Regions from separate parts of the Kitasatospora sp. NPDC127060 genome, predicted to be linked through region 2. Evidence: riboswitches for the same ligand, from Rfam matches in the RefSeq annotation. Region 2 holds a riboswitch; each other region holds the start of a gene.
The links. Region 2 has a riboswitch for thiamine pyrophosphate ahead of thiC (phosphomethylpyrimidine synthase ThiC). Riboswitches for the same ligand answer to the same signal wherever they lie in the genome.
Positions count from the first base shown of each region.

Region 1 (12,495 bases), on a different contig from region 2:
CCGGCGGGGTTCGGTGCACACGATTCCGTGTGCACCGGGGTCACTGATCGCCGTCCCGCTGGCCGAGCGTGACCTTGGTGGTCATGGTCTGGCCGTTGCGGGTGTACTCGACGTCGACGGTCTCGCCCGGCTTGTGCGTCCAGATCCGGCTGACCAGGGCGGGGCCGTTCTCGATCGGGGCGCCGCCGAGCTTGGTGATGACGTCGCCCGGCTTGAGGCCGGCCTTGTCGGCCGCGCCGCCGGGGGTGACGGCCGGCTGGCCCTGGACGTCCTTGGTCTGGATCTGCGCGCCGTCGCCCTTGTAGTCGTCGTTGCGCAGCACGTCGAGCTTGGCGTAGACCGGCTTGCCGGTCTTGATCAGGGTGTCCGCGACCCACTTGGCCTGGTTGATCGGGATGGCGAAGCCCAGGCCGATGCTGCCGGCCCGGCCGTTGGCGGAGGCGTTGGACTGGATCGCCGAGTTGATGCCGATCACCGCGCCGCTGGAGTCGAGCAGCGGGCCGCCGGAGTTGCCGGGGTTGATCGAGGCGTCGGTCTGCAGGGCGTTCATGTACGAGGCCTGCGAGCCGGTCTCGTCGCCGGAGGCGACCGGGCGGTCCTTGGCGCTGACGATGCCGCTGGTGACGGTGGACTCCAGGCCGTACGGCGCGCCGATCGCCACGGTGGCGTCACCGACGTTGACCTTGTCGGAGTCGGCCAGCGGCAGCGGCGCCAGCTTGCTCTTCGGCGGGTTGTCGATCTTCACCACGGCGACGTCGTAGCCCTCGGCGTGGCCCAGCACCGAGGCGCTGTAGGAGGTGCCGTCGGCGAACTTGACGGTCAGTTTGCCGCCGCTGCCGGTGAGGGTCGGCGCGACCACGTGGTTGTTGGTGAGGATGTGGCCCTCGGTGTCGAAGACGAAGCCGGTGCCGGTGCCCGACTCGCCGTTGCCCTGCGCCTTGATGGTGACGACGCTGGGCAGCGCCTTCTGCGCGATGCCGGCGATCGAGCCGGGGGCGGGCTCGTTCCTCTGGGTGTTGCTGGCCTGGACGGTGGTGCTGCGGTGGTCGTCCGCCGAGGGGCTGCTGTTGGCGTGGTCGGTGGCGACCACACCGATCGCGCCGCCGGCGATGCCGGCGACCAGCGCGACGGCCGCGAGCAGGGCCACCAGGCCGCCGCGCTTCTTGCGCGGGCCGCCGGGGCCGGTCGGGCCGCCGGGGTACTCGGCCGGGTAGCCGAGCGGGCCGCCCGGGCCGCCGGGGTAGCCCGCGCCGCCGGAGCCGGCGTCGTGGCCGGCGCCCCAGCCGCCGAGCGGCTGGCCGGCGCCGAAGGGGTGGTGGCCCTGCGCCGCGGGCGCGCCGGCGCCCGGGGCGCCGTACGGCTCCTGCGCGTTGGCGGCCGGGACGCCGTAGCCCTCCTGGGCGCCGGCGGCGGGCACGCCGTGGCTCGGGGTCGCGTACGGGTTGGTGCCCGGGGTGCCCGGCGGCAGCGCGGGCGCGGCCGGGGCGGGGGCCTGCGCGGCCGGCGCCTCGGCGACCGGCTGGGCGGCCGGCTGGGCCACGGGCTCGGCGGCCGGCTCCGGGACCCGGCTGAACGCCATGGTCGGCTGGTGACCGCTGCCGGCGGGCGCGCCCTCGGCCGGGGCGTCGGCCGCCGTCGGCCCGGCCACCGGCTCGACGACCGGCTGGGCCACAGGCTCGGCGGCCGGCTCCGGAACCCGGCTGAACGCCATCGTCGGCTTGTGACCGCCCTGAGCGGTGCCGTCGGAAACGGCGGCCGCCGCCTCCGCGGCCCCGGCGGGCTGCTCCCCCTGCGGCCCGGTGGGCCCAACCTCGCGCTCGGTGCTCACGGACGACCTCCATAGCTGACAGAACCAAGGACCATAGTTTTTCGCACCGACGATTCGATTGCCGTAAGGACCCCTCTGAAGAACTCATAAGAATCCTTAGCCGCCTCCGACGACCGGGCTCCCCACCCCCGCCGGGCGTCCCGCGATGCGGACCGCGCACCCACCGGCCTTTGGCGTTCGTACCCGTGCCGGTTAGCCTGTCGCTCCAAACTGACACGCGGGAGCTTGGACCGACCAGGCTGAGAGTGCGCATGTCGACCGTACGCCAGGCGAGTGACCGGCGGGCCGTCGAGGGGGCGCTGACCGCCGGAACCTGTCCGGGTAATGCCGGCGTAGGGAGTATCGGCCATGCCGCCTGCTTCGCCATCCTCCTCTCCGGGCGCGCCCGCGTCCGAGGATTTCCCCGCCCCCGCCGCGACCGCGCTGCTCGACCACCGGGTCGAGGCGCCGCTGGTCCTCGACACCGAGCCGCCGCGCACCCTGCGCTTCCGGGACCACTTCGCGCTCTGGATGAACCTCGGCGTCAGCCTGATCGGCTTCTCCACCGCCGCCACCGTGCTCGGCGCCAAGGGCAGCGAGCTGTCGCTGGCGGCCGCGGTGACCGCGATCGTGGCCGGTACGGCGGTCGGCACCGCGATGCTCGGCGTGGCCGCGCTGATCGGCGCCCGGACCGGCGCCCCGGCGATGGCCAACCTGCGCGGCCTGTTCGGCACCCGGCTGTCCTACCTGCCGACCGTGCTGAACATCGTCCAGTGCATCGGCTGGGGCGTGTTCGAGCTGCTGACCATCTCGGCGGGCGCGCAGACCGTCGCCCACACCACCGGCTACCGCTGGCTGTTCGTGCTGCTCGCGGGCGCGCTGACCACCGCGCTGACGATCTGGCCGCTGGGCTCGATCGCGGTGCTGCGCCGCTTCGTGGCCGGCGCGGTCGCGGTGGCGATGGTGTACTTCACCGTCCAGCTGGGCCGCCAGGGCGTGCCGGACCCGGGTGCTGGCAACTGGCACGGCTTCCTGGGCGCCACCGACGCGATGATCGCGGTGTCGATCTCCTTCGTGCCGATGGCCGCCGACTACACCCGGCACTCGCGCACCCCGCGCTCGGCGTTCTGGGGCAGCTTCTCCGGCTACACCGTCGCCCAGGTCTGGTGCTACGTGCTCGGTCTGATGGCGCTGCTGCAGTCCGACGGCGACCCGAACCGGATCTTCGACTCCTTCCTCGGCGTCTGGGCCGGCTGGCTGTTCCTGCTGGTGCTGGTGCTGCGCGAGACCGACCAGTCCTTCGCCAACGTCTACTCGACGGCGATGTCGCTGCAGAACCTGCTGCCGCGGGTGGACCGCCGGGTGCTGAGCGGCGGGATCGGCGTGCTGATCACCGTGCTGGCGCTGCGGATCGACCGGTTCACCGACACCTACAGCAACTTCCTCGGCCTGATCGGCTCGGTCTTCGTACCGCTGCTGGCGGTGCTGGCGGTGGACTACTTCTTCGGCGCCGGCCGGCACGGCTGGGACCTCTCCGAGCGGGCGCCGTCCCGCTGGCTGATGCTGCTGCCCTGGGTGCTGGGCTTCGCGGTCTACCAGTTCATCGCGCCGACCGCGGTCGCCGACTGGTGGGTGGACTTCTGGACCTCCGCCCAGGAGGCGCTGCACTTCACCCCGCAGCAGTGGACCTCCGCCTCGCTGTTCGCCTTCCTGGTGCCGGCGCTGGCCACCTGGGCGCTCACCCCGCTGACCCGCCGCACCGCGCGGGGCTGAGTCCCCGCCGGATCCCGCCGAGTCCCCGGAGGCGGAGCCGGCCCCGCAGGTTGGGACCGGCTTCGCCTCCGCGTCACCCGCGCCCCCTATCGTGGGGGCCGTGACCAGCCCAGACCTGCCCCCGGCGGCGGCGCGCACCGCGCCCTCCGTCCAGGTGATCGCCCACCGCGGTTCCTCCCACGCCCTGCCCGAGCACACCCTCGCGGCGTACCGGCGCGCGCTCGACGAGGGCGCGGACGCCGTCGAGTGCGACGTCCGGGTGACGGCCGACGGCCACCTGGTCTGCGTGCACGACCGCCGGATCGGCCGGGTCTCCGACGGCCGGGGCACCGTCTCCGCGATGACGCTGGCCGAGCTGGAGGCGTACGACTTCGGCGCCTGGAAGACCGGCCGGCCCAGCACCGACCCCGAGCTGCGCGGCGTGCTGCGACTGGAGCGGCTGCTGGAGCTGGTGGTGGACTGCGGCCGCCCGGTGGACCTGGCGATCGAGACCAAGCACCCGGTGCGCTTCCGCGGCCGGGTCGAGGCCGAGCTGCTGCGGGCCCTGGAGCGGTTCAAGATCGGCACCGTCCGGGAGGGCGACCGCCCGTCCGCCCGGATCATGAGCTTCTCCTCGATCGCGCTGAACCGGGTGGCCGCCGCCGCGCCCGACTACCGGCGGGTGTTCCTGATCGAACGGATGCTGCCGCTGCTCGGCCGGCTCCGCCCGGGGCAGCCGCTGCCGGGCGGGGCGCGGATCGCCGGCCCGGGCATCGAACTGATCAAGGCCAAGCCGCAGCTGGTGCCCCGGCTGCGCGAGCTGGGCCACGAGGTGCACGTGTGGACGGTGGACGAGCCGGCCGACGTCGAACTCTGCCTGGAGCTCGGGGTGTCCGCGATCATCACCAACAGGCCCGCCGAGGTACTGGCGCAGCTCGGGCGGTGATCCTCTTCCGGGAACACCGCCGTACCCGATCCCCCTGGTCGGCAATCAAACCTTCCGCGCACGGTATTGCCGGAATTCTTGCCTTCGGGCGACGGAGGGTGAGCACGGAATGACCTCTTGTCGACCCTGAGTCGCGCCGCTCGAAATGGGCTCGCGGGATCCTCCGCCGGTCGTTTCCGACGCATTACCAAGGGGCATCCATCCCTCGGCATACGCTGAAGGAGGTCCGGGGGTGGCGTTGATGGTGGCGCGTGAAGTGCCGACTTCATCGACCATGGCAGTGCCGCACGGCCCAGCGAGTGTCGGGGTCGCACGGCGCCGACTGCGTCGAGATCTGGGTGACCGGCAGATACCGGAACCGGTCATCGATGATGCTGTTCTGATCCTTTCCGAACTGTTGAGCAACGCCTGTCGATACGCCCGTCCGCTCGGCCCGCTGCCCGCCCTGGGCCGCGGCGCCCGGGCCGAGGTGGTGGACCAGGTGCTGGTCGGCGTCCCCTCCGGGACGCACCCGGCGCCGGGCGGCCGGGAGCACGAGGACGGTGCGGCCGAGCCGGACGGCGGCGTGCTGGTCCGCTGGCAGATGCACGCCGACGGCGTGCTCACCCTGGAGGTCACCGACGGCGGCGCGGCCACCCGGCCGCTGCCCGCCAGCCCCTCGCTGACCTCGCGCGGCGGCCGCGGCCTGGCCATCGTCGACCAGCTGGCCAGCGACTGGGGCGTCCGGGACGCGCCCGGCGAGGTGACGGTCTGGGCGGCGCTGCCCGCCCGTGCCCGGCACGCCCGGCGCACCGGGGGTGACACCGCCCGCAGCGCGTAGGGTCTGTCCGGCGGATCTCGGCGGATCAGCGCGCGGCGTTGGGCGCCCGTCTGGGCGTGCACCCGAGTCGTCCTCGTACTGGGCGCACTCGGGCGATTCGGGCGTGCGTCCAGGCGGGATGCCCGGCGTCGTGCGCCCGGCAAGATCCGCCGGACAGACCCTGGCCGGAGGACGGACACCCGGGCGCACGGCATCCGCCCCAGCGCGTTCCCGCGCGCCGGTGGAACGTCAGTAGGCTTCCCGGTGAAAAGGACCACCGTCCCCGGGAGAGCCGCAGCATGGGCAAGAAGGCCGCCAAGAAGGCGCCGCAGCGCCAGTCCACCACCGCCGTCACGGGCGAGATCCCCGTGGTCGGGGCCCGCGAGGACTGCCCTTGCGGCTCGGGCCGCCGCTACAAGGCCTGCCACGGCCGGGAGGCGTCGCACGCGGTGCAGGAGCTGGTGCACCGCCCGTTCGAGGGCCTGTCGGGCGAGGCGGACTGGGTCGCGCTGCGCGAGCTGGTGCCCGCCGCCACGGTGCCGCTGACGCTGGCCGCCGGGGTGGCCGGGACCGCCGAGGGCGACGTCCCGTCGGTGACCCTGGCCACCGTGCTGCCGCTGGCCTGGCCGGCCCTGCGCCGCGCGGACGGCTCGATCCTGCTGGGCCTGCAGACCCAGTCGTCCTCCGGCGACCTCAGCCGCGACCTCGCGGACGCCCTGGAGCTGGCCCTGGCCACCGAGCCGGGCAGCCCCGTCCCGGCCCGCCGGACCGTGCCGGGCGGCCGTCGCCTGCAGGACCTGCTGGACACCACCGCCGCGTTCGCGCCCACCGTGCACACCGGCTTCGAGTTCTGGCTGGAGGACGCCGAGACCGCCAGCGGCGAGGTCGCCGCCTCGCTGGAGCGGGCCAACGCCTCCGCCATCCCGACCGAGAAGCTCGCGAGCGTCGACGCCGCGTACTGGTGCGGCACCCCGGACAAGAACCACCTGCGCTGGGTGATGACCGTGCCCGAGGAGCAGCTGCTGGACGCGCTGGCCCGGCTGAACGCCGCCGGCGAGGCCTCGCTCGGCGCGGACACCCGCCTGGTCGGCTCCTTCCGCGCGCACGGCCTGACCGTCCCGGTGTGGGACCTCCCGCTCGCCATGACCGCCACCGACTGCGAGAAGCCGGCCGCCGAGTTCGGCGAGCGGCTCGCCGCCGTGCTCGCCGACCCGACCCCGCTGACCGCCGAGGAGCGGCGCGCCCGCGCCAACCTGGTGAACCGTCAGGTCACCTTGAACTAAAGCGCGCTGGATCCGGGTGATACGCGTCACATTGTCGCCGTGGAAGCGCAATTTCCGGGCCTGGAGGGCGTCTTGGAAATTGGCGCGAGCGCGGATCCTTGTTACTGTCTAAAGAGTCCGGTCGCTGGTGCATCCCCCGTCGCCAGCGGCCGGATCTTTTGTTTTCCGGAACGCCCCGCACCACCGGGCCCGGAGTCCGGCACGAACCGGCGATCAGTCAGTACGTCGAGCGCCCGCTGTCCAGCCGGACCGTCGCCTCCACCAACTCCCCCAGCAGCGGCCCGACCTGCGGCAACCAGACCCCGCCGGACACGGCCGGTCGCGGCGCCAGCACCCAGCGCACCCTCCCCCAGCCTCCGGCCGGGGGGACCCCGACGGCCCCGCCCCCCGGCGGCAGCGGCAGGAAGCCGCCCGGCCCGTGGTAGCGCAACGAGCCCGGCACCCAGGGGAGTTGGGCGAGCATCTCGCCCAGGGCGTCGAGCGAGTACGGGGCCACCAACAGCGCGTAGCGGCCCGGCATCGCGAGCACCGGGCCGAGCGGCAGACCCAGCGCGCCCAGGTAGACCAGCGCCCGCGCGCCGGCCGCCGCGGGCAGGCTGACCGCCGAGACCGCGGAACCGGTCGCGGCCAGCACCGGCGCGTCCGGGCTCTGCCGCTCCCACCACCAGCGGACCATCCGGGCGTCCGTGGTCGCGGCCAGCAGAGAGGGATCGTGCGGGTGGGCCCCGGGCACCGGGCAGTCCGGCTCCCCGCAGGAGCAGCGGCCGCCGCGCAGCACCGTGCCGGGCACCACCGGCCAGCGGTGTTCGACGGCGGCCGTCAGGGCCGCTTCCAGCCGGGCGGACGACTCCTGCGGTTCCTGCGACTCCTGCGACTCCCGCGACCGGCTCTTCGGGCTCTTCGGGTTCTCACGCATGGCGCTCGTTCCTTTCCCTGACCGCTCGGTTCGCTCCGCCCCACCGACGTCCGTCGGGACTCGCCACGCGGGCCCGCGACGGCACGGCCCCGGACGGCGCGAAAGCGGGGGCGGGCGGCATGGCGGACGGCGCGGCTACGACGTGGAGCACGGTGTGGAGCACGACATGAGAAGGGCCGCGCACTGGAACAGCCCTTGGAACGAGAATCCCGTATGCGACCGGATGGACGCCGCCCGGGCGCGCTTGGTTCCACCGTACGAGTGAGAGACTTCCGGCCAGCCCGGAACGCGGGCGGCGCGGACATACGATCCGGACGGCCGCCCGGTCCGTCCCATCCGTTCTGCCCGCTCCCGGCTCGCTCCATGCCTGCGGCCGCGACCGGCGCGCGCACGAACCGTGCACGCCCTCCGACCGGGTCGCTCCGATGTGGAACCGGCCACCGCGTCGTCCTGGATCTGGACATGCCCCGAATGGCCTGTGTAGAAGTGGTGGCATTGCTGTCGATCAATGACGAGTAGTAGCGAATCGAGGCGAAACGGGCCCTTTGGCCGTGCTCGCTCCACATCGGCCGTATCTGGGGGTTTCGCATGGCACGTAGCACCGCGTCAGGAGTGGCGGCATGACCAAGTCCCACCCGTCGACGTCCCACCCGTCGACGCCGACCGCAGAGCCGGGTGAACCCGGCTGCGCAGGCGGGCTCACCGTCCTCGACCCGCCCGGCCGGCCGGCCCCCGCCGACACCGCGGAGGGCACCACGGCCCCGTCCACCACGCTGCAGGACCGTTTGGCCGGACGTCTGTCCGATATCACCAGCCTGCACGAGCACACGGAACGGCTCGCCCGCGCCCGCGGCCTCACCGCCACCCTGGACGCCGTCCTCGCCTCCGGCGCCGACCTGCTCGGCGCCCGCCGCGGCGTCCTGGTCACCCTGCTGCCCGGCGGCGGCTCCGGCCAGCCCGTCGGCCTCGGCCTCGACCGGGCCAGCCTCGGCGCCCTGGAGACCGTCCCGACCGAACAGAGCCTGCTCGCCCGGCTGCTGCGCGAACAGGACCGGCCCGACCAGCTCCACTCCCGCGACCTCGCCGACGACCCGGACGTCGGCGGCCGGCTGCGCGAACTCGCCGTCCACCTCGGCCTCGGCGGCGCCTACGGCCTCCCGCTCGCCACCGCCGAGGACGGCCCGCTCGCCGCCGCCGTCTGGTTCTACGACCGGCCCGCCGAACCCACCGACTGCCAGCGCGAACTCGCCCGCCACTACAGCGAGATCGCCGCCCAGCTGCTCGCCAAGCAGCTGGAGGCCGACCGCACCCGGCGCACCACCGAGGCGCTGCGCCGCGGCCTGCTGCCCGACCACCTCCCCCAGGCCGCCGGACTGCGGCTCGCCGTCCGGCTCGTCTCGGCCGGCCTGGACCGCTCCAGTGGCAGCGACTGGTACGACGCCATCCCGCTGCCGGACGGCACCATCGGCCTCACCGTCGGCTCCGTCTCCGGCGACGGCCCCGGCGCCGGCCCCGGCTCCGCCCCCGGCGCGGCCGCCGCGATGGGCCGGGTCCGGGCCGCGCTGCGGGCGTACGCGGTGCTGGAGGGCGAGGACCCGGTCTCCGTCCTCGGCGACCTGGAACTGCTGCTCAAGACCACCGAGCCGACCCGCACCGCCACCGCCGTCTACGCCTGGGTCGACCCCCAGGAGCGCCGGATCACCCTGGCCGGCGCCGGGCACTGCCCGCCCGTCCTGGTCGGCCGGCAGGGTGCCGAGTTCGTCGAGACCTCGCTCTCCGCCCCGCTCGGCATGCTGGCCTGCTGGGAGGCCCCCGGGGTCGAGTTCACCGCCGAGCGCGGCGACACCCTGCTGCTCTACACCGAGGGCCTGGCCCGCCGGTGCGGCCCGACCCTGCACGCCGGCCAGGCCAACCTGCGCCGGGCCGCCGCCGACGCCCCGCGCGACGTGCGGATCGACCCGGACCGGCTCTGCGCCCACCTGCTGTCCGTCTGCCCCCTCCCGGACCGCGCCCCGGCCACCGACGACCTGATGCTGCTGGCCGCGCGCTTCGAGTAGGCGTACGAACCCCCGACGGGCGAGCGGCCGGGCGTCCGTACCATGGACGCACGGCCGCCCGCGCGTGTCGCGACCCGACACCTCCCCCGAGGGCGGCGGTACCACCCCCAAGGAGGCGTTGCACGTGACCGAGGACCGGACCCCCGCGGTGGCCGAGAACCCCGAGGCCGAGGGCGGCGAGGAGCCGCAGCAGTTCAAGGGCCGCAAGAACGGCCTCTACGGCGAGATCTCGGACGAGCTGTCCGCCTCGATGAAGTCCGGCTGGGCCGACACCGAGCTGCACGGCCTCGCCCCGATCGCCCAGGCCCGGTACGCCGCCGCCCGCCGCGCCGCGCTGTCCGCCGCCCACCCCGGCGTGCGCCTGGTCGTCCCGGCCGGCAACCTGCGGGTGCGCTCCAACGACACCGACTACAACTTCCGCGCCTCCAGCGAGTACGTGCACCTCACCGGCGACCAGACCGAGGACGCGGTGCTGGTCGGCGAGCCGACCGGCGACGCCGGCCACGAGTTCGCGCTGTACCTGCTGCCCCGCTCGGACCGCGAGAACGGCGAGTTCTGGCTGGACGGCTACGGCGAGCTGTGGGTCGGCCGCCGACACAGCCTGAGCGAGCAGGAGCAGCTGCTCGGCCTGCCCGCCCGCGACGTCCGCAAGGCCGCCGAGGAACTGGCCGAGCGCGCCAAGGACCCGGCCGTGCCGACCCGGATCGTCCGCGGCTACGACGCCGGCCTGGAGGCCGTGCTCGCCGACGTCCTGGACGCCGACGAGGACGCCGGGTTCAAGGAGTTCCTGAGCGGCCTGCGGCTGGTCAAGGACGAGTGGGAGATCGGCGAGCTGCGCGCCGCCTGCGACGCCACCGTCAACGGCTTCACCGACGTGGTCCGCGAGCTCGGCCAGGCCGTCGCCACCTCGGAGCGCTGGATCGAGGGCACCTTCTGGCGCCGCGCCCGGGTCGAGGGCAACGACGTCGGCTACGGCACCATCGCCGCGGCCGGCCCGCACGCCACCACCCTGCACTGGGTCCGCAACGACGGCGACGTGCGCCCCGGCGAGCTGCTGCTGCTGGACGCCGGCGTGGAGACCCACACCCTCTACACCGCCGACGTCACCCGCACCCTCCCGATCAACGGCACCTTCACCGAGCTGCAGCGGAAGATCTACGACGCGGTGTACGACGCCCAGGAGGCCGGCATCGCCGCGGTCAAGCCGGGCGCCCGCTTCCGCGACTTCCACGACGCCTCGCAGCGCGTGCTCGCCGAGCGGCTGCTCGCCTGGGGCCTGCTGGACGCCTCGGCGTACGACGTCGAGAAGGTCCTCGAACTCGGCCTGCAGCGCCGCTGGACCCTCCACGGCACCGGCCACATGCTCGGCCTGGACGTCCACGACTGCGCCCACTCCCGCCGCGAGGAGCACGTCGACGCCCTGCTGGTGCCCGGCATGGTGCTCACCGTCGAGCCCGGCCTGTACTTCCAGCAGGACGACCTGACCGTCCCGGAGGAGTACCGCGGCATCGGCGTCCGGATCGAGGACGACATCCTGGTCACCGCCGACGGCAACGAGAACCTCTCGGCCGGCCTGCCCCGCCGCTCGGCGGACGTCGAGGCCTGGATGGCCTCGCTGGCCTGAGCCGCTGACGCGCGAAGGGCCCGGCCTCCGTCCGTACGGGGGCCGGGCCCTTCTGCGCTACTTGGTGACGTTGACCGTGATGTCCTTCTCGCCGAGCAGGGTCATGGTGCTTCCGCTGTATGGGAGCATCACCTGGGCCTTCACCGGCATGCGCCCGGGGCCGTTCTTGGCACCCAGCGTCATCCGGTAGGTGACCTTCCTGCTCTGCCCCGGGCTCAGGGAGAAGACCGACCCGGGGTCGGCCACCGCATAGCCCATGTCGGTACCGGGTGACAGTCCCTTCTCCGTCCAGGTGCTGCCGTCCAGACGCTCGAGCTTGCCGTCGTTCGACGGGGCCACGAAGTCACTTGGCACCGAACCCGGGTAGACGTCGGTGATGACTAGCGGTTCGAGCCGGCTGTACGTGTTCTGGCTGGTGTTCCGGTAGGTCACCGAGAAGGTGACGACCGGGCCGCCCGCCGTCAGCTGCTGGCCATCCGCGAGGCCGTCGTAGCTGACCGCGATGTCGTTCTTGTTGGCGGCGGTCGGCGGGGGTTGGTGGCCACTCACATCCAGGCTGTTGACGATCGACTGCAAACCCGCCTGGTAGTCGTCCTTGAGACCTGCCGCCGAGACGAACACCTGGTCCTTGGGCAGGGCCCAGATCTGGACGGTGGAGGTGGAACTACCGCAGGTCACCTGCCATTGCGATTTGCGGGCGGCGCGACCGGCCACGGTGGGAGTGCTCTTCACCGGGCCAGAGGAGCTGAGCTCGTCACCGACCGGGGAGTGCGGATTGCCCCAGACCGGGCAGTAGGGCTGGTGGCCCCAGCCGCTGCCGGCGTCCAGGTCGGCCACCGCCGGCCAGGAATCCGATTCGGCGTCGAAAACCGTGAGGTCCACCCCGTACGGTCGACAGTCAGCGGCCCCGGCGCCCTGTGCCGCCCCAGGGCTCAGGACGCACAGGTGGTAGCTCGCCGGGTCGGCCGAGGCGACCCGCCACCCGGCCGGAATCCTCAGCTTCACACCGCGGAAGGTGTACGGCGTACCCGCTGAACCGGCCGGAGTGTTGATCGTGGTCGTGGTGGCGGGCGAGGCCGGGGTGTCGTCCGCGAGCGGCGCGTCCGTCTCCGGGGCCTCGGTCGGGGCGGTGTCGGCGGTCGGGGAGGCCGCCGCCGTGGCGGACGGGGTGGCCGTCGGGCTGGGGGACTCCGACACGCCGGCCGCCGGAGGCGGGGGGACGTCCTGCTTGGCGACCGGGGTGCCGTGGAGGGTGAGCACGCCGATGGCCAGGGAGGCGGCCAGGGCGAGGATCGGCACCGTGGTGAGGTA
Region 1 is NZ_JBHXEG010000027.1:71,396-83,890, reverse strand. Features, by position in the region: gene ACFWIS_RS17520 (trypsin-like peptidase domain-containing protein) at 41-1,828, opposite strand; TPP riboswitch at 2,036-2,184, shown strand; gene ACFWIS_RS17515 (purine-cytosine permease family protein) at 2,177-3,580, shown strand; gene ACFWIS_RS17510 (glycerophosphodiester phosphodiesterase) at 3,681-4,505, shown strand; gene ACFWIS_RS17505 (ATP-binding protein) at 4,903-5,325, shown strand; gene ACFWIS_RS17500 (DUF5926 family protein) at 5,604-6,587, shown strand; gene ACFWIS_RS17495 (bifunctional DNA primase/polymerase) at 6,805-7,503, opposite strand; gene ACFWIS_RS17490 (PP2C family protein-serine/threonine phosphatase) at 8,124-9,560, shown strand; gene ACFWIS_RS17485 (aminopeptidase P family protein) at 9,685-11,184, shown strand; gene ACFWIS_RS17480 (hypothetical protein) at 11,242-12,495, opposite strand, start outside.
Region 1: it holds a riboswitch for thiamine pyrophosphate, as region 2 does, so the genes downstream of both, ACFWIS_RS17515 (purine-cytosine permease family protein) here and thiC (phosphomethylpyrimidine synthase ThiC) in region 2, are expected to answer to the same signal.

Region 2 (6,410 bases):
CGACACAAGCGGCATCGGCCAATCTGTCGGCCCGGCCGGAGAGCCGAGGCCAACCGATCGCAGCCGGTGAATGGCAACCGATCACGGACACCGGCGGATATTCGACCACGGCCCCAGCTGTCGGCCTGCGACCGGTGACCGGTGACCGCAGTTCACCGGCGCGCCCTGCGCCCGGACTGACGGTCCGGACCTTGGCGCGCACCGCGGGCGGCGGTGAGTTGGCGCACCAGTTGGTGGAGCGAGATGACGCCGGTGAGCGGGGGCAGCCCGGCGACGACGACGGCGGACGGCGTCCAGGAGACGTCGGCGACACACAGTCCGGCCGCAAGGCCGGAGAACAGCACGACCACGGCCCAGGAGTGCAGCGGCTGCCGTCCGTGCTGGACAGCACGCAGGACCGAGAGACAACCCGCAAGCCACGGCCCGTAGACGACCACCGGCCACAACTGCGACAGTCCGCGCGGCACGCGTGAGAACGCCAGTTCCTGTAAGGGGCTGTAGGAGAACACCCAGCCCAGCGCACAGGCCGCAGCGACCGTCACCGCCGTCAGTGCGCCGAACACGAAGCTGATCAGCTGGGGCCAGGACGGGCGGGGAAAGGGGGACCGTCTGCGATGCCGAGAGGCCGACGGGCCGACCGGTCGGCCGGCCCCGGTCGGACTGGACGAATCGACCGGCGCGCGCGGAGGCGGCACGAACGCCGTCGTGTCCTCCCAACCGCCGACCGATGTGACGATGGAGCTGAACGCCTGCGCGTCGCCGTACGCGACGCCGCGGCCATAGGCGAAGCCGTCGTCGTACCAGTCTCCCGCCGGCCGGGTCGCCTCGCGGATGTGGTCATGGGGCGTGGCCCATGCCTCGTCGTTCGACTCGCCGTAGCCGCCGTCCCCGTACCCGCCGAGAAGCCCGGTCACACGGTCGTACATGGCACGCTCCCCACGTGGTCGCCTGGCTGCGGCTCGATCCGGCCACCGGCCCGGCCGTGCGCCGGGGACCTCGGTGCGACCGGCGGCGTCATGATTCGGCCGGGAAGAGCAGGGAGCCGATCCGTGCGGCGAAGTCGCTCTCCAACTGGCTGATCTTCCGCACGAAGTCGGCCAACGGGCGCGAGGTGTGCGCCAGGACGACGCGCTCGCCGTTGCGCGACAGATAACCGGTGGTCACGTCGCCCACGGCGTTCCGGCGGTCAGGGACGAAGAGCCACGCCCCGAGCGAGGCGACCGGCTCCCGCACGGGGGGTGACGAGGTGCAGGGCAGGCATGGTGAGGTGGTCACGGGTTCATCAACGAGTGGCGGCGAGTCCCGTTTTTACGGCATCCAGGCGTCCTTCCATATTCGATATCGGAGATGCTCCACAAAATTACCCAGGGGTGGCGCGAAGGTTGGGTCTTTTTTCGGTCGACTACGGAACGTATTCAAAGGAGCCGCGCCGGGGTAATCCTATACTCACCACTGGCACTGCTCACCAAAAATCCCCAAGTAAAACAATTGCAAGAGGAACGTTTCTTCTCCTTGGCCGATGCTATGTTTCCCACTTGCTCTTGGCATATTCATCGACTTGCGTCGGGTCGGCTTCGACCTCGGGAGGCTTCTTGCTCAGCGGGAGGGAATATCTGGAAGCGGTTATGCTTCATCGCCAAGGATGGTCGATAATCAGGATCTCCCGACACCTCGGGCGTGATCGAAAAACGGTCAGGTCATACCTTCGCGGCGAACGGACCCCGGGCATCCGAATTTCTTCCCAGGACGGCTTCCTCCAGTTCCTGCCGTACTGCCGCCAGCGCCTTGCGGAGGACCCGCACCTCGCCGCGACCATCCTCTTCGACGAGGTCGCCGGCCTCGGCTATCCGGGCGGCTACTCGACCTTCACCCGGGCCCTGCGCAGACACCAGGCCCGGCCGCGCTGCGAGCAGTGCCAGGATGCGGCCACGACCGCGAGCAGCTCGTCCACCGGCCGGCGGAGCGAGGTGGCCGTCGAGTTCGACTGGCTGCGGCTTCCCGAGCCGCCGGCGAGCTGGGGCTACGGCAATCGGGCATGCCTGCTACTGGGCTCGCTCACCGGCCCCGGCACGGGCGCCGGCAGCGGCATCGGCCGTTGGTCGGTGGCGTTGGCGGAGGACCAGGAACTGCCCCACCTCGTGGAAGCCGTCGACCTCGTACTGAGACGGCTCGGCGGCACCACCGGGTGCTGGCGCTTCGGCCGGACGCCGACCGTGTGGTGCCCGAGGGCCGACCGGGCGACACCGGCGTTCCGGCAGGTGGCCAGACACTACGGCGTGCGCGTCGAGTGCCGCGTGCCGACCGACCACCGTTCGTACACTCGCCGGACCCTCGACGAGGCCCTCCGCACCTGGTGGCGGCGCGCGGTGACGGACTACACCGCTCTCCAGGACGCCCAGGACAGCCTGGACCGGCTCGCCGCACACCTGGACACCCGGCGCGGGGGCGCCGAAGACGCGCACCCGGCGGTCGGCGTCCCGCGCACGGGCCCCGCAGCACTTCGAGAGCTGCCCGCCACGCCCTTCCCGGCCCACGTCCGCGCCCGCCGTACCATCACCGCCCAGGGCCTGGTGCCCTTCCGCGGCAACTTCTACGCCGTGTCGGACAACCTGGTCGACGCCCAGGTGGAGGTCAGGCTGCGCCTCGATCAGCCCCACCTGTCCGTCGCGACACCCGCCGGAGCCGTCATCGCCCGCTACCCACTCGCCCCGGCGGGGGCCGGACTGACGGTCGTCGAGCGCAGCAGCCCCATCGCCGCACTGGAGCGGCGCCCGGCACCGGCGCCCACCGACGCCCCGTTCTGCCGGCGGAGCACACCGCGTCCGCCGTCCCCGCAGGCCCTGGCCGAAGCCGGCGCGCTACGCGCCCGGTTCAAGGTCCCGCCCGCCCGCCGCCCCGGCGAGGAGCGGAACGTCGCGACGCCGCGGGTGCCCACCCAACGGGACCGCCCGGCCGACAACGCCGGGAGCTGAGTGGCCGTCGCGCCCTTCACCGGCGGCGGCGACGCCGTGGACGGTGTACAGCCCGAGCGCACACCCCGATTGCCCACTGCACGCCGAGCCACGTTGGCAGGATGAGTCTCCCCGGCCCCGCGAAGCACCGTATCGGCAGAAGCCCCGGACGACGCGACGGGTGCTGTCGTGGGATCTCAGGCATCCCACGACAGCGCCCCGTGGTGCGACAGTGGTCAGTCCGCCATCGGCAGGTAGACGCGGTTGCCCTGGGCGGCGAACTCCTCGGACTTGGCCTGCATGCCGGCCAGCGCCTCGGCGTCGAAGTCGCTCTGCACTGCGCTGGAGCCGTCGCCGTGTTCGTCGCGGATCTTTTGACTGATCTTCATCGAGCAGAACTTCGGGCCGCACATCGAGCAGAAGTGGGCCGTCTTGGCGGGTTCGGCGGGGAGGGTCTCGTCGTGGAACTCCCGGGCGGTCTCCGGGTCGAGGGCCAGGTTGAACTGGTCCTCCCAGCGGAACTCGAAGCGGGCGTCGGAGAGCGCGTCGTCCCAGGCCTGGGCGCCGGGGTGGCCCTTGGCGAGGTCCGCTGCGTGGGCGGCGATCTTGTAGGTGATCACGCCGGTCTTGACGTCGTCCCGGTTGGGCAGGCCCAGGTGCTCCTTGGGCGTGACGTAGCAGAGCATGGCGGTGCCCCACCAGGCGATCATGGCGGCGCCGATGCCCGAGGTGATGTGGTCGTAGCCGGGGGCGACGTCGGTGGTGAGCGGGCCGAGGGTGTAGAACGGCGCCTCGTCGCAGATCTCCTTCTGGAGATCCATGTTCTCCTTGATCTTGTTCATCGGGACGTGGCCCGGGCCCTCGATCATCACCTGGACGTCCCGCTCGCGGGCGATCCGGCCGAGCTCGCCGAGGGTCTGCAGTTCGGCGAACTGCGCCTCGTCGTTGGCGTCGGCGATGGAGCCGGGGCGCAGGCCGTCACCGAGCGAGAAGGTGACGTCGTAGCGCGCCAGGATGTCGCAGAGCTCCTCGAAGTTGGTGTAGAGGAAGTTCTCCTGGTGGTGCGCCAGGCACCAGGCGGCCATGATCGAGCCGCCGCGCGAGACGATGCCGGTCTTGCGGCGCGCGGTGAGCGGGACGTACCGCAGCAGCACGCCGGCGTGGACCGTCATGTAGTCGACGCCCTGCTCGCACTGCTCGATGACGGTGTCCCGGTAGACCTCCCAGCTGAGCTCCTCGGCCTTGCCGTCGACCTTCTCCAGGGCCTGGTAGAGCGGCACGGTGCCGATCGGCACGGGGGAGTTGCGCAGGATCCACTCGCGGGTGGTGTGGATGTTGCGGCCGGTGGAGAGGTCCATGACGGTGTCGGCGCCCCAGCGGGTGGCCCAGGTCATCTTCTCCACCTCCTCCTCGATCGAGGAGGTGACGGCGGAGTTGCCGATGTTGGCGTTGATCTTCACCAGGAAGTTGGTGCCGATGATGGCCGGTTCGACCTCGGGGTGGTTCACGTTGACCGGGATGACGGCCCGGCCGCGGGCCACCTCGTCCCGCACGAACTCGGGCTCCAGGCCCTCGCGCAGCGCCACGAATTCCATCTCCGGCGTCACCACGCCCCGCTTGGCGTAAGCGAGTTGGGTGACGGCGACACCACCGCGGCCGCGCAGCGGGCGGCGCGGGCGGCCAGGGAAGACGGCGTCCAGGTTGCGCAGGTTGCCGCCGCGCGGGGAGGTGTGCTTGATCCCGTCGTCCTCGGGGCGCGCCTCGCGGCCGTCGTACTCCTCGACGTCCCCGCGCTGGCGGATCCAGGAGTCGCGCAGGGCGGGCAGCCCGCGCCGCACGTCGGGCTCGTAGGCCGGGTCGGTGTACGGACCGGAGGTGTCGTACAGCGGGACGGTCCGGCCGTTGGTGAGCTGCACCTCGCGGTACGGGACCCGCAGGTCGGGGCGGGATCCGTCGCGGTAGGCCTTGCGCCAGGCCGGGGTGGGGTAACCGGTGCGCTCGCTGCTGGGGGCGCTGTGGGCAGGCTGCGGCTGTGCTTCGAACGTGGTCATCTGACCTCTACTCCCTACGCCGGCATTACCCGGTCCAGGTTCCTGCGGTCGACGCAGCCGTCGGTCCGTCCGTCGACGGTCCGGTCAGCGCCCTCTCAGCCCGGTGCTCCGAGCTCCCGCGTCGCAGGCGGTGTTGCCTGCACATGACGCCCAACACGGTAGCGAGCCGATCGCCGCAGGTCCAGACGGTCTCCGAACGGAATCGGCCGGGCGACGGCCACCGGAAGGACCCGGACGGACGGCGGGAACGCCGAGGCCCGGCCCCCGCGGACGGGGTGCCGGGCCTTCGGAAGTGCTCCGCGCGGCGGTCGGAGCGGGGTCAGCTCTTGGCGGCCTTCTTGACCAGGATCACCACGGCGGCGGCGATGCCGACGACCACCAGCAGCTTGATCACGATGCTCAGCAGGGCGCCGACCACGCCGAACACGAAGGCGATGATGTTCCAGGCCAGTACCAGGACCAGCACCGGGATGACGATGTTGCGCACCCAGGAGGGCAGCGACTTCCAGAGCTCAGCCATGTCGGTTCCTCTTCTCCCCTCGGGCCGGCTGCCGTTCGGTGGCCGCATCCCGCTTGCTTCCGATGCTTCGATCGTACGGGGGCGCAGGCGGCGGAACGAGGGCCTGCGGCCCGGAGAGAACCCCTAGATCACCCCTATCCGCACCCCCGGGAAGACCCCCGAGAAACGGCGGGGGGCGGGTCAGACCGGCCAGCGCTCCCCGCGCCAGGCGGCGTCCCAGAACATCCACTCGTAGCGCGAGGTGGTCCCGAAGTGCTCGACCACCCGGCGCCGTTCGGCCGCCGACAGCTCCTCGCCGAGCCGGTCGGTGAGCGCCAGCACCCGGCGCACCACGGACTGGAAGGCCTCGTCGCCGTAGGTGGCGATCCACTTGGCGTACAGCGGGTCGGGGGAGCCCTGGGCGAGCAGCGCCTCGCCGACCCGGGCGTAGATCCAGTAGCAGGGCAGCACCGCGCCGAGCGCCTCGGCGAACGAACCGCCGTACACGGTGGCCAGCAGGTAGCTGGTGTAGGCCCGGGTGGTGGGCAGCACCGGTTCGGCGGCGGCCTGCTCGGTCGTGCCGCCGAAGGCGGTCAGGAACTCGGCGTGCATCCCCTGCTCGGCGGCCAGCGCCCCGACCGCGTCGTCGGCGAAGGCCCGGACGTCGGCCTCGCCGGGGGCCCTGGCGGCGCAGACGGCGAGCGCGCGGGCGTAGTCGCGCAGGTAGTGGGAGTCCTGGACGACGAAGTGGCGGAACGCCTCGCGCGGCAGGGTGCCGTCGGTGAGGCCGCCGATGAAGGGGTGGGCGAGGATCTCGGCGTAGATCGGCTCGATCGACGCCCAGAGCTCGTCGGTGAGGCTGCGGGTCATACGACCGACTCTACGACGGACGGACGGGGTCAGTCCTCC
Region 2 is NZ_JBHXEG010000016.1:21,388-27,797, reverse strand. Features, by position in the region: gene ACFWIS_RS12225 (hypothetical protein) at 1-15, opposite strand, end outside; gene ACFWIS_RS12220 (DUF2637 domain-containing protein) at 153-926, opposite strand; gene ACFWIS_RS12215 (hypothetical protein) at 1,015-1,275, opposite strand; gene ACFWIS_RS12210 (IS21 family transposase) at 1,626-2,972, shown strand; gene thiC (phosphomethylpyrimidine synthase ThiC) at 3,188-5,002, opposite strand; TPP riboswitch at 4,997-5,132, opposite strand; gene ACFWIS_RS12200 (DUF5326 family protein) at 5,322-5,522, opposite strand; gene tenA (thiaminase II) at 5,703-6,371, opposite strand; gene ACFWIS_RS12190 (cupin domain-containing protein) at 6,401-6,410, opposite strand, start outside.

Region 3 (12,495 bases), on a different contig from region 2:
ACTGGGAGCCCCGGGGGGTGCCCGGCCGGTTCAGCGTGCTGCTGGCCCTGCGCGGCCGCCGTCCGGAGGGCACCGCGCACCGGACGGTGGTGCACGCGGTGGACCCGGCCGCCGAGGAGAACGCCCTGACCCTCTCGGCGCCGCCCTGCGCGCGCCCCACCGTCCAGGTGCTCCGCCCGGACGACCCGGCACTGCGCCCCGACGACGCCCACGAGAGCGTGGTGCTGACCGCGACCGTCCCGGCCCAGGGCGAGTTCGACTGGACCGCCCCCGGCGTCGCCGACCACTACGCCGACCAGCTGCTCGCCCATGTCGACGCGGCCGGCCTGGGCCTGCGCGAGCGGCTCCGGTGGCGGGTCGTGCGCACCCCGGAGGACACCCGCCGGGAGACCGGCGCCCTCGGCGGCGCGGTCGCCCTCCCGGTCCTGGCCGGGTCCGCGGGCCGGTGGCTGAAGGCCGCCAACGAGTCCCCCGTGCCCGGGCTCCACCTGATCGGCGGCAACGCCCACCCCGGCGGCGGCCTCTCCCGCGTCGGCATGTCCGCCTGCATCGCCGCCAACCTGATCGGCCCGGCGTGAGGGCGGGGCCGGCCGGTCAGCCCTGGTGCCAGGTGTTCTGCTGCTGGTAGCCGTAGTTCTGGTCGTACGCCGACTGCTGCGGGATGCCCTGGCCGTGCTGGTCCGGCTGGGGCTGCCACTGCTGCTGGTCGTGCTGCTGGTGCTGCTGGGCGTTCGGGTCCCAGGCCTGCTGGTGCTGCTGCGGGTAGCCCTGGTACGGGTCCTGGGGCTGCTGGTAGCCGCCGTACGGGTCCGGCTGCTGTTGCGGGTAGCCGCCGTAGGACTGCTGGTCGTAGGCGTAGGCGGGCTGCTGCTGGGTCTGCCACTGCTGCTGGTCGTAGCCGGGCTGGTAGGCCGGGGCGTACGGGTCCTGCGGCTGCTGCTGGACCTGCGACTGCTCGTAGTACGAGGGGGCGTAGACGCCGTCCTGGGCCAGTTCCCGCATCTCGAAGGCGGCGGTCTGCTCGACCTCCGGGAGCTCCTCGGCGACCGGCGCCGGGGCGCTGTCCCGGGCCGTGTCCGGGGACGGGACCGGGGTCTCCTCGACCGCGCTGACCTCGCCGACCCGCTTCCGCTCCGCCGCCTCGACGGCCGCGACCGCCGCGCCGCCGGTCAGGGCGCCGAGCAGCGGCACCCTGGCGAGCGGACCGGGCAGGCTGCCGTCGGCCTTCCGCAGGGACCAGCCGTTCTGGTAGCCGCGCTTGACCGAGAGGGTGACGAAGACCTGGCCGACCGCGAACAGGCCCGCTCCGGCGCCGATCACCAGGACCGAGCCGAGGCTCATCCCGACGGCCACGCCGAGGAACCCGGCCAGGGCCAGCGCCCGCCAGTGCACCGGCGCCCGGTTCTGCAACAGCACCTCGGCGACCAGCCAGAGCGCCACCACCGCCAACGCGACGTACAGCAGCAGGTATCCGATGCCCATCCGCCCGCTACCTCCAGTCGCGTGCCCGCGCGCGCCGCGCGTGTGCGGCGACTGTACCGGTTCAACGGCCGGGGTACCGCATCGCGTTCCCGCCGGCGACGGCACCGGCCGCACACGACCGGGCCCGCCACCGGGGACGGGTGACGGGCTCCTGAACAGCCGTGGTCAGCGCTGGTGCAGCCCCAGGTTCTGGTAGATCTCCAGGGTCGCCGTCGAGTGGTTGAGCGTGATGAAGTGCAGGCCGGGCGCGCCCTCGGCGAGCAGCCGCTCGGCCATCGCGGTGGCGTGCTCCATGCCGACCGCGCGCAGTGCCGCCGGGTCGTCGATGACCGCCCGCAGCCGGTCCTCCAGGTCGACCGGGAAGGCCGAGCCGCTGAGCTGGGGGAAGCGCTCCAGCTGCTTGGCGTTGGTGACCGGCATGATCTCCGGGATGATCGGCGTCTCGCAGCCCGCGGCGGTGACCCGGTCGCGGAACCGCAGGTAGTCGTCCACCTCGAAGAACATCTGGGTGATCGCGTAGTCGGCGCCGGAGCGGACCTTGGCGATGAAGTGCCGGATGTCCTCGTCCCAGTCGGTCGAGCGCGGGTGCATGTTCGGCGAGGCCGCGACGCCGACGCAGAAGTCGCCGATGCCCTTGATCAGCTCCACCAGCTCGTACGCGTAGGTGACGCCGTCCGGGTGACGGACCCACTCGCCCATCGGGTCGCCGGGCGGGTCGCCCCGGACGGCGAGGACGTTGCGCACGCCCTGGTCGGCGTACTGGCCGATGATGTTGCGCAGTTCGGCGATCGAGTGGTCCACCGCGGTCAGGTGGGCGACCGGGGTGAGCGTGGTCTCGGTGGCGATCCGGCCCACGATGTTGACGGTGCGCTCGCGCGAGGAGCCGCCGGCGCCGTACGTCATGCAGACGAAGTTCGGGTCCATCGGTTCGAGCCGCCGGATGGCGTCCCAGAGCTTCTGCTCACCGGCCTCGGTGCGCGGCGGCATGAACTCGAAGGAGAAGGAGCGCTTTCCGGCCGCCAGGAGTTCGCGGACCGTGAGTGCGCGGTCCGGTCTCGTGGAAGCGATGCCGAGTGCCATGTTGGCAGGTTATCGGGGCCCCGACGGGGCCGGACAACTCGATTCCACGATTCGGGACAAGTAGTGGACGGGCCTCCGCTTCCCTCCCGCCCACCCCGCGCACCCCGGCCGCACCCCGCTCGCACGGCCGTTCCCCGCCGCCCCGCTACGCTTGCTGCACCCCAGCGAACCAGCGGAGCCTCATCGTGACCTCGTCCAGCAACCGGCCGGCCAACCCCATGGACGTGGAGGACGTCCGCACCCGCGTCAACGCGGCCCTCGCCGCGTTCATGGACGGCCAGTCCGCGCTGCTCGGCACGATCTCGCCGCAGCTGGTGCCCGCCGCCGACGCCCTGCGCGACTTCCTGCTGGACGGCGGCAAGCGGCTGCGCCCGGCCTTCTGCTACTGGGGCTGGCGCGCCGCGGGCGGGCCCGCCGCCGGCGAGGGGATCGCCAACGCGGCGGCCGCCCTGGAGCTGCTGCAGGCCAGCGCCCTGGTGCACGACGACCTGATGGACCGCAGCGACACCCGCCGCGGCCTGCCCTCGGTGCACCGCCGCTTCGAGGCACTGCACCGGGAGAGCGGCTGGCGCGGCGACCGCGAGCAGTACGGCGCCTCGGCCGCGGTGCTGCTCGGCGACCTGCTGCTGATCTGGTGCGACGAGCTGTTCCTGCGCTCGGGCCTGGACCCGGCCGCCGTGCTGGCCGCCAAGCCGAGGTTCGACCTGATGCGCACCGAGGTCATGCTCGGCCAGTACCTGGACGTGCTGGAGCCGGTGGCCGGCGACTCGGCCGACGAGGGCGCGCTGGAGCGGGCGCGGACCGTCCTGCACTACAAGTCGGCGAAGTACACCATCGAGCGGCCGCTGCAGGTCGGCGCGCTGCTGGCCGGGGCCGGGCCGGAGCTGGTCGAGGCGCTCGGCGCGTTCGGGCTGCCGCTGGGCGAGGCCTTCCAGCTGCGGGACGACCTGCTCGGCGTCTTCGGGGATCCGGCCGTCACCGGCAAGCCCGCCGGGGACGACCTGCGCGAGGGCAAGCGCACCCTGCTGGTCGCCCACGCGATGCGCGCCCTGCCGCAGGCGGACGCCCGGCACCTGGACGCCCGGCTGGGCGCGCCGGACCTGGCCGCCGAGGAGGTCGCCGAGCTGCGCGGGCTGGTCGCCCGCAGCGGCGCGCCCGAGCTGGTGGAGGCCCGGATCGAGGAGCTGATGGGGCAGTCGCTGGCCGCGCTGGCGGCGGCGCCGCTGGCCGACGAGCGGGCCCGTACGGTGCTGCTGGCACTGGCCGAGGCCGCCACCGTCCGCAAGTACTGAGGAACGGCGGCGGCCCGGCGGTCACACTGCCAGGCGCACCCGGCGGGCGAGCTCGGCGGCGGCCGCCCGCGGGTCCTCGGCCGCGGTGATGGCCCGGACCACGACGATCCGGCGGGCGCCGGCGGCCAGCACCTCGTCCAGGTTGCCGAGGTCGATCCCGCCGATCGCGAACCACGGCCGGTCGGTGGCCCGCCCGGCCGCGTAGGAGACCAGGCCCAGGCCCGGCGCGTACCGGCCCGGCTTGGTCGGGGTCGGCCAGACCGGGCCGGTGCAGAAGTAGTCCACGCCCGGCTCGGCGACCGCCGCGTCCACCTCGGACTCGGCGTGGCAGGACCGCCCGATCAGCACGTCCTCGCCGAGGATCGCCCGGGCGGCCGGCACCGGCAGATCGTCCTGGCCGAGGTGCAGTACGTCCGGCCGGGCCGCGTGGGCGACGTCGGCGCGGTCGTTGACGGCCAGCAGCTTGCCGTGGCGGCGGCAGGCGTCGGCGAAGACCTCCAGGGCCGCCAGCTCCTGCTTGGCCTCCAGTCCCTTGTCGCGGAGCTGGACGATGTCCACCCCGCCGGCCAGGGCCGCGTCCAGGAACTCGGCCAGGTCGCCCTGCTCGCGCCGGGCGTCGGTGCACAGGTAGAGCCGGGCGTCGGCCAGGCGGGCACGCAGCGTGTCCGCCGCCATCAGATCAGCATCGCCTGGGCGCGGCGCTTGACCTCGGTGCCGCGGTTCTCCCGCAGCGCCTGGATCGGGCTGCCGGGCAGCGACGGGTCCTCGGTGAAGAGCCACTCCAGGATCTCCACGTCGTTGTACCCGCAGTCCCGCAGGACGGTCAGGGTGCCGGACAGGTGCTTGACCAGCCCCTGGCCGTCGATGAACGCCGCCGGGACCTGCAGCGACTTGTTCGGACCGCGCCGGACGGCGATCAGGCCGCCGTTCTTGACCAGGTCACGCACTTCGGTGACCCGGACCCCCCACTGCTCCGAGATGTCGGGCAGGTACACCCACTCGGTGACCAGGGCTTCAATCTTGCTTTCGATCTCACTCACGCCACCAGACTGCCACCTCCGCGGCCCGCCGCGCACCAGCCGCTACCCCGCGACCGCCGACTTCAGCGGTACCGAGGGGTCCGCGGCGAGGGCGCGGTCCAGCACCGCGCCGCGCTCGATCAGCTTCCGGCCCTGGGTGAGGTCGCGCGGCCGGTCCACCGCCAGCAGCGCGCTCGGCACCCCGTCGCGCAGCCACAGCACCGTCCAGCCGGCGTCCTGCGGGCCGCCGCGCCAGAGCAGTTCGTCGCCCCCGGTGTGCCGACCGGCGTACTGGACCATCCGCCCGAACTGCTCGGACCAGAAGTACGGCACCGGGTCGTACGGCTCGTCCGCCCCGAGCACGGCGGCGGCCGCCGCCCCGCCGGACTGCAGCGCGTGGTCCCAGTGCTGGACGACCAGCCGGGCGCCGGAGCGGGTCGACGGGTAGCTGACGCAGTCCCCGGCCGCGAACACCCCGGGCAGGCCGGTGCGCAGCCGCCCGTCCACCACGACCGCGCCGGAGGCGTCCAGCTCGACGTCCGAGCCGGCCAGCCAGCCGGTCGCGGGCCGGGCGCCGACACCGACCACCACCTCGTCGGCGGGCAGGTGGGAGCCGTCCGCCAGCAGCACCGCCCCGGGCTCCACGGCGGCCACGCCGACCCCGCAGCGCAGCTCCACCCCGGCCTCGGCGTACCACGCGGCCGTCACCGAGCCGACCTCGGTCGGCAGGGCGCCCGGCACCGGCGCCGGACCGGCCTCGACCACGGTGACCTCGCAGCCGGCCTGCCGGGCCGCGGTGGCCACCTCGGCGCCGATCCAGCCGGCGCCGACCAGCACCAGCCGCAGCCCCGGGCGCAGCAGCGCGCGCAGCGCCAGCGCGTCGTCCAGGGTGTGCAGCAGGTGGGCGCGCTCGGCGCCGGGCAGGGCGCGCGGGACGGCGCCGGTGGCGATCACCAGCGAGTCGTACCGGAGGTCACCGCCGTCGGTGTGCAGCACGCCCGGGGTGAGACCGGTGGCGCGGCGGCCGGTGAGCAGCTCGATGCCGAGCCCGTCGTAGTCGATGTCCAGGGTGGTGGCGTCGGCCTTGCCGAGCAGCACGTCCTTGGAGAGCGGCGGCCGGTCGTACGGCGCGTGCGGCTCCTCGCCGACCAGCAGGATCCGACCGCGCCAGCCGCCCTCCCGCAGCTTCAGGGCGCACTGCGCCCCGGCCAGCCCGGCCCCGACGACGACAACCACCTGATCCGTTCCGCTCAGCTCTGCCACGCCCGTCACTGTACTCAGCGCCGCACGGCCGCCCGGGGCCGTCCACCCTTCGTACGGCCCTTCGGCCGGGCCGACCCCCGGCGTTAAGGTGGACGCACCACACGGGAGCCCGGCGTACCGGGCTGAGAGGCGGGCTGGCACGGCCCGCGACCGTCCGAACCTGATCCGGGTCATACCGGCGAAGGGAGAAGAGCAGCTTTGTCACGCTTGCCAGCAGGCAGCCGCGCGGACGTGCTGGTGATCGGCGGGGGCGTCATCGGCCTCGCCGTGGCCTGGCGCGCCGCCCAGCGCGGGCTGCGGGACGTGGTCGTGGTCGATCCCGACCACGGCGGGGGCGCGGCCGGGGTGGCCGCCGGGATGCTCGCCCCGGTCACCGAGGTGCAGTACGGCGAGGAGCCGCTGCTGCGCCTCGGGACGGCCTCCAACCAGCGGTACGAGGGCTTCGCCGCCGAGCTCACCGAGGCCAGCGGCGGCCTCGACACCGGCTACCGGCGGTGCGGCACCATCGCCGTCGCGCTGGACTCCGACGACCGCGAGGAACTGCGCGAACTGCACGCCTTCCACCAGCGGCTGGGCCTGGACTCCAGCTGGCTGACCGGCCGGGAGGCCCGCCGGCTGGAGCCGATGCTCGCGCCCGGCGTGCGCGGCGGACTGCACGCCGCGGACGACCACCAGGTGGACCCGCGCCGGCTGCTCACCGCCCTGGTCGCCGCCGGTGAGCGGGCCGGGGTCCGGCTGCACCGGGGCGAGGCCGTCGAGCTGCTGGTGGAGGGCGGCCGCGCGGTCGGCGCCCGGCTGGGCTCCGGGGAGACCCTGCACGCCGAGCAGGTCGTCCTCGCCGCCGGCCCGCACAGCCACCGGCTGCCCGGGTTGCCCGAGGGGGTGCTGCCCGCGGTGCGCCCGGTGAAGGGGCAGATCGTCCGGCTGCACGTCCCGGACGCCTACCGGCCGTTCCTGTCCCGCAACGTCCGCGCGGTGGTGCGCGGTCAGCACCTGTACCTGGTGCCGCGGGAGAACGGCGAGCTGGTGATCGGCGCGACCACCGAGGAACAGGGCTACGACACCACGGTGACCGCCGGCGGGGTGTACGAACTCCTGCGTGATGCCCATGAGTTGGTCCCGGGCATCACCGAACTCCCGCTGGTGGAGACCTCCGCCGGGCTGCGCCCGGGCTCGCCGGACAACGCCCCGCTGCTGGGCCCGACCTCGCTGCCCGGACTGGTCGCCGCCACCGGCCACTACCGCAACGGCGTACTGCTCACCCCGGTCACCGCCGACCTGCTCGCCGACTACCTGACGACCGGCGAAGTCCCTGACCTGGCAAGGCCGTTCACGCCCACCCGGTTCTCCTCCGCATCCCCCCTGATGAAGGCCTCCGCATGACCGAGATCGCTCTGACCGTCAACGGCGAGCCCCGCGAGGTGCCCGCCACGACCACCCTCGCCGAGCTGGTGGCCACCGTCAGCGCCGCCAACACCGGTGTCGCCGCCGCCCTCAACGAGGCCGTGGTGCCGCGCAGTTCGTGGTCCGGGACGACGCTGGACAGCGGCGACCGGATCGAGATCCTCACCGCCGTCCAGGGGGGCTGAGCCATGGCCGACGACCTTCTCACCATCGCCGGGGCGACCTTCTCCTCCCGGCTGATCATGGGCACCGGCGGCGCGCCGAGCCTGGAGGTCCTGGAGCGTGCCCTGCTCGCCTCCGGCACCGAGCTGACCACCGTGGCCATGCGCCGGGTGGACGCCACCACCCAGGGCTCCGTCCTGGACGTGCTGACCCGCAACGGCATCCGGGTGCTGCCCAACACGGCCGGCTGCTTCACCGCCGGCGAGGCCGTGCTGACCGCCCGGCTGGCCCGCGAGGCGCTCGGCACCGACTGGGTGAAGCTGGAGGTGATCGCCGACGAGCGCACCCTGCTGCCCGACCCGATCGAGCTGCTGGACGCCGCCGAGACGCTCGTCGACGACGGCTTCACGGTGCTCCCGTACACCAATGACGACCCGGTGCTGGCCCGCAAGCTGGAGGACGTCGGCTGTGCGGCGATCATGCCGCTGGGCTCGCCGATCGGCTCCGGCCTGGGCATCCGCAACCCGCACAACTTCCAGCTGATCGTGGAGGGCGCCGGCGTCCCGGTGATCCTGGACGCCGGCGCCGGGACGGCCTCCGACGTGGCGCTGGCGATGGAGCTGGGCTGCTCGGCGGTGATGCTCGCCTCCGCGGTGACCCGGGCTCAGGACCCGGTGCTGATGGCCGAGGCGATGCGGCACGCCGCCGAGGCGGGTCGGCTCGCCCACCGGGCCGGCCGCATCCCGCGCCGCTTCCACGCCGAGGCCTCCTCCGCGATGGCCGGCCGGGCCGACCTGGACTCCCGGGAGCGGCCGGCCTTCTGAACCCGTCGCGCATGTCACAAGCCGGTCCCGGTGGCGGTGTCCGCCGGGACCGGTCTCCGCCCGCCCCACTAGACTCCCCCGGGTGGACATGGCATTGCACGACCCGCTGATCGGCGCCCTGCTCGACAACCGGTACCGGGTCGAGCAGCGCATCGCCACCGGCGGGATGTCCACCGTGTACAAGGGCACCGACACCCGGCTGGACCGGGTGGTCGCCCTCAAGGTGATGCACCCCCAGCTGGCCGGGGACGAGGGCTTCACCGCCCGCTTCATCCGCGAGGCCAAGGCGATCGCCAAGCTCACCCACCCCAACGTGGTCAACGTCTTCGACCAGGGCGCGGACGGCGGAAACGTTTTCCTCGCCATGGAGTACGTCCCCGGCCGCACCCTGCGCGACCTGCTGCGCGACCGCGGCGCGCTCTCCGTACGGGCCGCGCTGGACGTGCTGGAGCCGGTGCTCGCCGCCCTCGGCGCCGCCCACCGGGCCGGGCTGGTCCACCGGGACGTCAAGCCGGAGAACGTGCTGATCACCGAGAGCGGCCTGGTCAAGGTCGCCGACTTCGGCCTGGTCCGGATCCTCGGCACCGCCGACGGCGCGCCCACCTCGACCAGCACCGCCACCGGGGGCACCGTCATGGGCACGGTCTCCTACCTGGCCCCCGAGCAGATCCTCCCGGACGCCCCCACCGACCAGCGGGTCGACGTCTACGCGGCCGGCATCCTGCTCTACGAGATGCTCACCGGCCGCCGCCCGCACACCGGCGACAACCCCGTCCAGGTCATGTACAAGCACCTGCACGAGGACGTCCCCGCCCCCTCGCTGACCGCCCCGACCGTCCCCCCGGCCCTGGACGCCATAGTGGCCGGCGCCTGCGCCCGGGCCGCCGACGCCCGGCCGTACGACGCGGTGGAGCTGCTCGCCGCCCTTCAGCGGGTCCGCCGCACGCTCACCCCGACCGAGCTGGACGCCGAGCCACCGGCCTCCACCCGGACCAGCCCGCGCTACCCCACCAGCGAACCGACCTCGGTGATCCAGCCGCTCCCCCGGCCCGCCGACGCCCCGGCGCCGGAGCCCACCAGCGTGCTGGAGGTCCCGGCGGAGCTGATGGAGCAGCTACTGGTCGAGCCCCGCCCGTACGACGAGCCGACCCCGGTCCGGCCCCGCCGGCCGAGCCGGCTGCGCCGCCTCCCGCGCAAGCCGATGATCTGGACGGCCGCGCTGACCGCCCTGGTGCTGGCAGTGGGCGGTGTCACGTACGGGATCTCCGAGGGGCTGTACGGCTCGGTGCCGGGCGTGCTCGGCAAGGACCGGTCCGAGGCGCAGCGGGTGCTGGACCGGGCGGGCATGCACGGCCGGTTCGTCGAGGTGTTCAGCGAGTCCGTCCCGGCCGGGCAGGTGATCTCCACCGATCCCGGGGTGGGGGCGCGCACCCGCAAGAGCGACTCGGTGACGGTCACCCTCTCCAAGGGCCCCAAGCGGATCGCGGTGCCGGACCTCACCGGCAAGACCGCGGACGACGCGGCCGCCGCGCTGGCCGGCGCCCAGCTGACCAGGGGCGGGGTGACCCAGACCTACAACGACTCCGTGCCGGAGGGCTCGGTGATCAGCAGCTCGCCGGGCGCCGGGCAGATGCTGCAGGAGAACGCCGCGGTCTCGCTGGTGGTCAGCAAGGGGATGGTGCCGGTCCCGGACGTCAGCGGGATGGGCCGGGACGACGCCCAGCGGGCGCTGCAGGCGGCGGGCTTCACCATGAAGGCCTCCACCGACTGGACGCTCGGCATGGGCAAGGTGAGCAGCCAGTCCCCGGCGGCCGGCGAGCGGCGCCCGCAGAAGTCCGTGGTGACGGTGAACTTCTCGCTGTTCTGAGCGGATCCGGGGCTCAGCGGAGCGGCCCGTCGCCCGGTTCCTCCTGGTAGGAGTAGCGCTGCTCGCGCCACGGGTCGGCCAGGTTGTGGTAGCCGCGCTCCTCCCAGAAGCCGCGCCGGTCGGCCCGCATGTACTCCACCGCGCGCACCCACTTGGGGCCCTTCCAGGCGTACAGCCGGGGCACCACCAGCCGCACCGGGAAGCCGTGTTCGGCGGTCAGCGCCTCGCCGTTGCGGTGGGTGGCGAGCAGGGTGCGGGGGTCGGCGAAGTCGGCCAGCCGCAGGTTGGCGCTGTAGCCGTACTCGGCCCAGACCATGACGTGGGTGACGCCGGGCGCCGGAGGCACCAGGTCGAGCAGGAGGGCCGCGGGCACGCCCGTCCACTCGTTGCCGAGGAGGGAGAACTTGGTGACGCAGTGCAGGTCGGCGACCACGGTGGTGCGCGGCAGGGCGTCGAAGGCCGTGAGGTCCCAGCTGTGCTTCTCGGCCGAGGCGGTGGCGCCGAACACCTGGAGGTCCCAGCTCAGCGGCTTGAAGCGGGGCACCGGCCCGTAGTGCAGGGCGGGCCAGCCGCGCTGCGCGCGCTGGCCCGGGGGGAGGCTCGGGTCAGACGGCGGAAGCGGTTCTCGTTCGGACTGACCCATGGCTCCATGGTGACAGACGGCGGACGGGCCCCGGCGCGCGCCCCTTGGGCTCCCGTTCACGCCCCGCCCGTACGGGCCAATGGTCGATCGCATACCCCCGGCTATCACCCAAATCGGATATTCCGACACATGTCCTAGTGAGTGTGAACTTACTGGAATTTCCTCCCAATACGGTGCCAGGATGCCCAGCGCAGTACTCACCGCAGGACGTGACGCAGGGAGGCAGCACCATGCAGGGCGACCCGGAGGTCATCGAGTTCCTCAATGAGCAACTCACAGCCGAACTCACCGCGATCAACCAGTACTTCCTGCACGCCAAGATGCAGGAGAACTTCGGCTGGACGAAGCTCGCCAAGTACACCCGGCACGAGTCGTTCGACGAGATGAAGCACGCCGAGACGCTCACCGACCGGATCCTGTTCCTGGACGGGTTGCCCAACTACCAGCGGCTGTTCCACGTCCGGATCGGCCAGACGGTCAAGGAGATGTTCGAGGCCGACCGGCAGGTCGAGGTCGAGGCGATCGACCGGCTCAAGCGCGGGATCGTGGTGATGCGGGCCAAGAACGACGTCACCTCGGCGAACATCTTCGAGTCCATCCTGGCCGACGAGGAGCACCACATCGACTACCTCGACACCCAGCTGGAGCTCCTGGAGAAGCTCGGCGAGGCCCTCTACCTCGCCCAGCTGATCGAGCAGCCGGAGTCCTGAGACCCGGCGCCCCGGCTCAGGCCACCCGCAGCGGGACCACCGGGGCGATCGGCGCCACCGGCGCCGGCTTCGGCGCGGCCGACCCGGGCTCGTCCTGGACCTCCGGGTCGGCGAGTCCGAGCTTGGCGGCCAGCCGGGCGGTCGGGCAGGGCCGGGCGCCGTGCTCGCCGAGCAGCGCCTGGATCCGGCGGACGCAGGAGCCGCAGTCCGTACCGGCCTTGCAGCCCTTGGCTATCTGCCGCGGGCTGTTGGCGCCCCCGTCGATCGCCTTCTTCACCTGGTCCTCGGTGACCGCATGGCACATGCACACGTACATAGCGGTCTCTCCCGGAGTGAAGCGCAGGTGAAGCGCGGAGTGGATCTTGACTAAGGCTTGCCTTAGTTCACTAAGCCTCACCTTACCCGGCGATCCGGGCACGAAAAAGCCCCTCCGGCTTCGGGAGTCCCGAATCCGGAGGGGCCTTCGTCACAGTCACTCGCCCGCTCGCCGCCGGGCCGAAGGGCGGTGGTGGCTCAGGGCCGGCGGATCACTGGCCGCGGTACATCTCCGCCACCAGGAACGCCAGGTCCAGCGACTGGCTGCGGTTGAGCCGCGGGTCGCAGGCCGTCTCGTAGCGCTGGTGCAGGTCGTCGACCAGCACCTCGTCGCCGCCGCCGACGCACTCGGTGACGTCGTCGCCGGTCAGCTCCACGTGGATGCCGCCCGGGTGGGTGCCGAGCGCCCGGTGCACCTCGAAGAAGCCCTTGAC
Region 3 is NZ_JBHXEG010000048.1:49,677-62,171, reverse strand. Features, by position in the region: gene ACFWIS_RS24750 (phytoene desaturase family protein) at 1-578, shown strand, start outside; gene ACFWIS_RS24745 (hypothetical protein) at 595-1,482, opposite strand; gene metF (methylenetetrahydrofolate reductase [NAD(P)H]) at 1,648-2,562, opposite strand; gene ACFWIS_RS24735 (polyprenyl synthetase family protein) at 2,748-3,854, shown strand; gene thiE (thiamine phosphate synthase) at 3,876-4,529, opposite strand; gene ACFWIS_RS24725 (Rv2175c family DNA-binding protein) at 4,529-4,894, opposite strand; gene ACFWIS_RS24720 (NAD(P)/FAD-dependent oxidoreductase) at 4,937-6,136, opposite strand; TPP riboswitch at 6,228-6,340, shown strand; gene thiO (glycine oxidase ThiO) at 6,344-7,519, shown strand; gene thiS (sulfur carrier protein ThiS) at 7,516-7,725, shown strand; gene ACFWIS_RS24705 (thiazole synthase) at 7,729-8,526, shown strand; gene pknB (Stk1 family PASTA domain-containing Ser/Thr kinase) at 8,615-10,393, shown strand; gene ACFWIS_RS24695 (molybdopterin-dependent oxidoreductase) at 10,407-11,036, opposite strand; gene bfr (bacterioferritin) at 11,267-11,746, shown strand; gene ACFWIS_RS24685 (bacterioferritin-associated ferredoxin) at 11,763-12,050, opposite strand; gene ACFWIS_RS24680 (class II 3-deoxy-7-phosphoheptulonate synthase) at 12,274-12,495, opposite strand, start outside.
Region 3: it holds a riboswitch for thiamine pyrophosphate, as region 2 does, so the genes downstream of both, thiO (glycine oxidase ThiO) here and thiC (phosphomethylpyrimidine synthase ThiC) in region 2, are expected to answer to the same signal.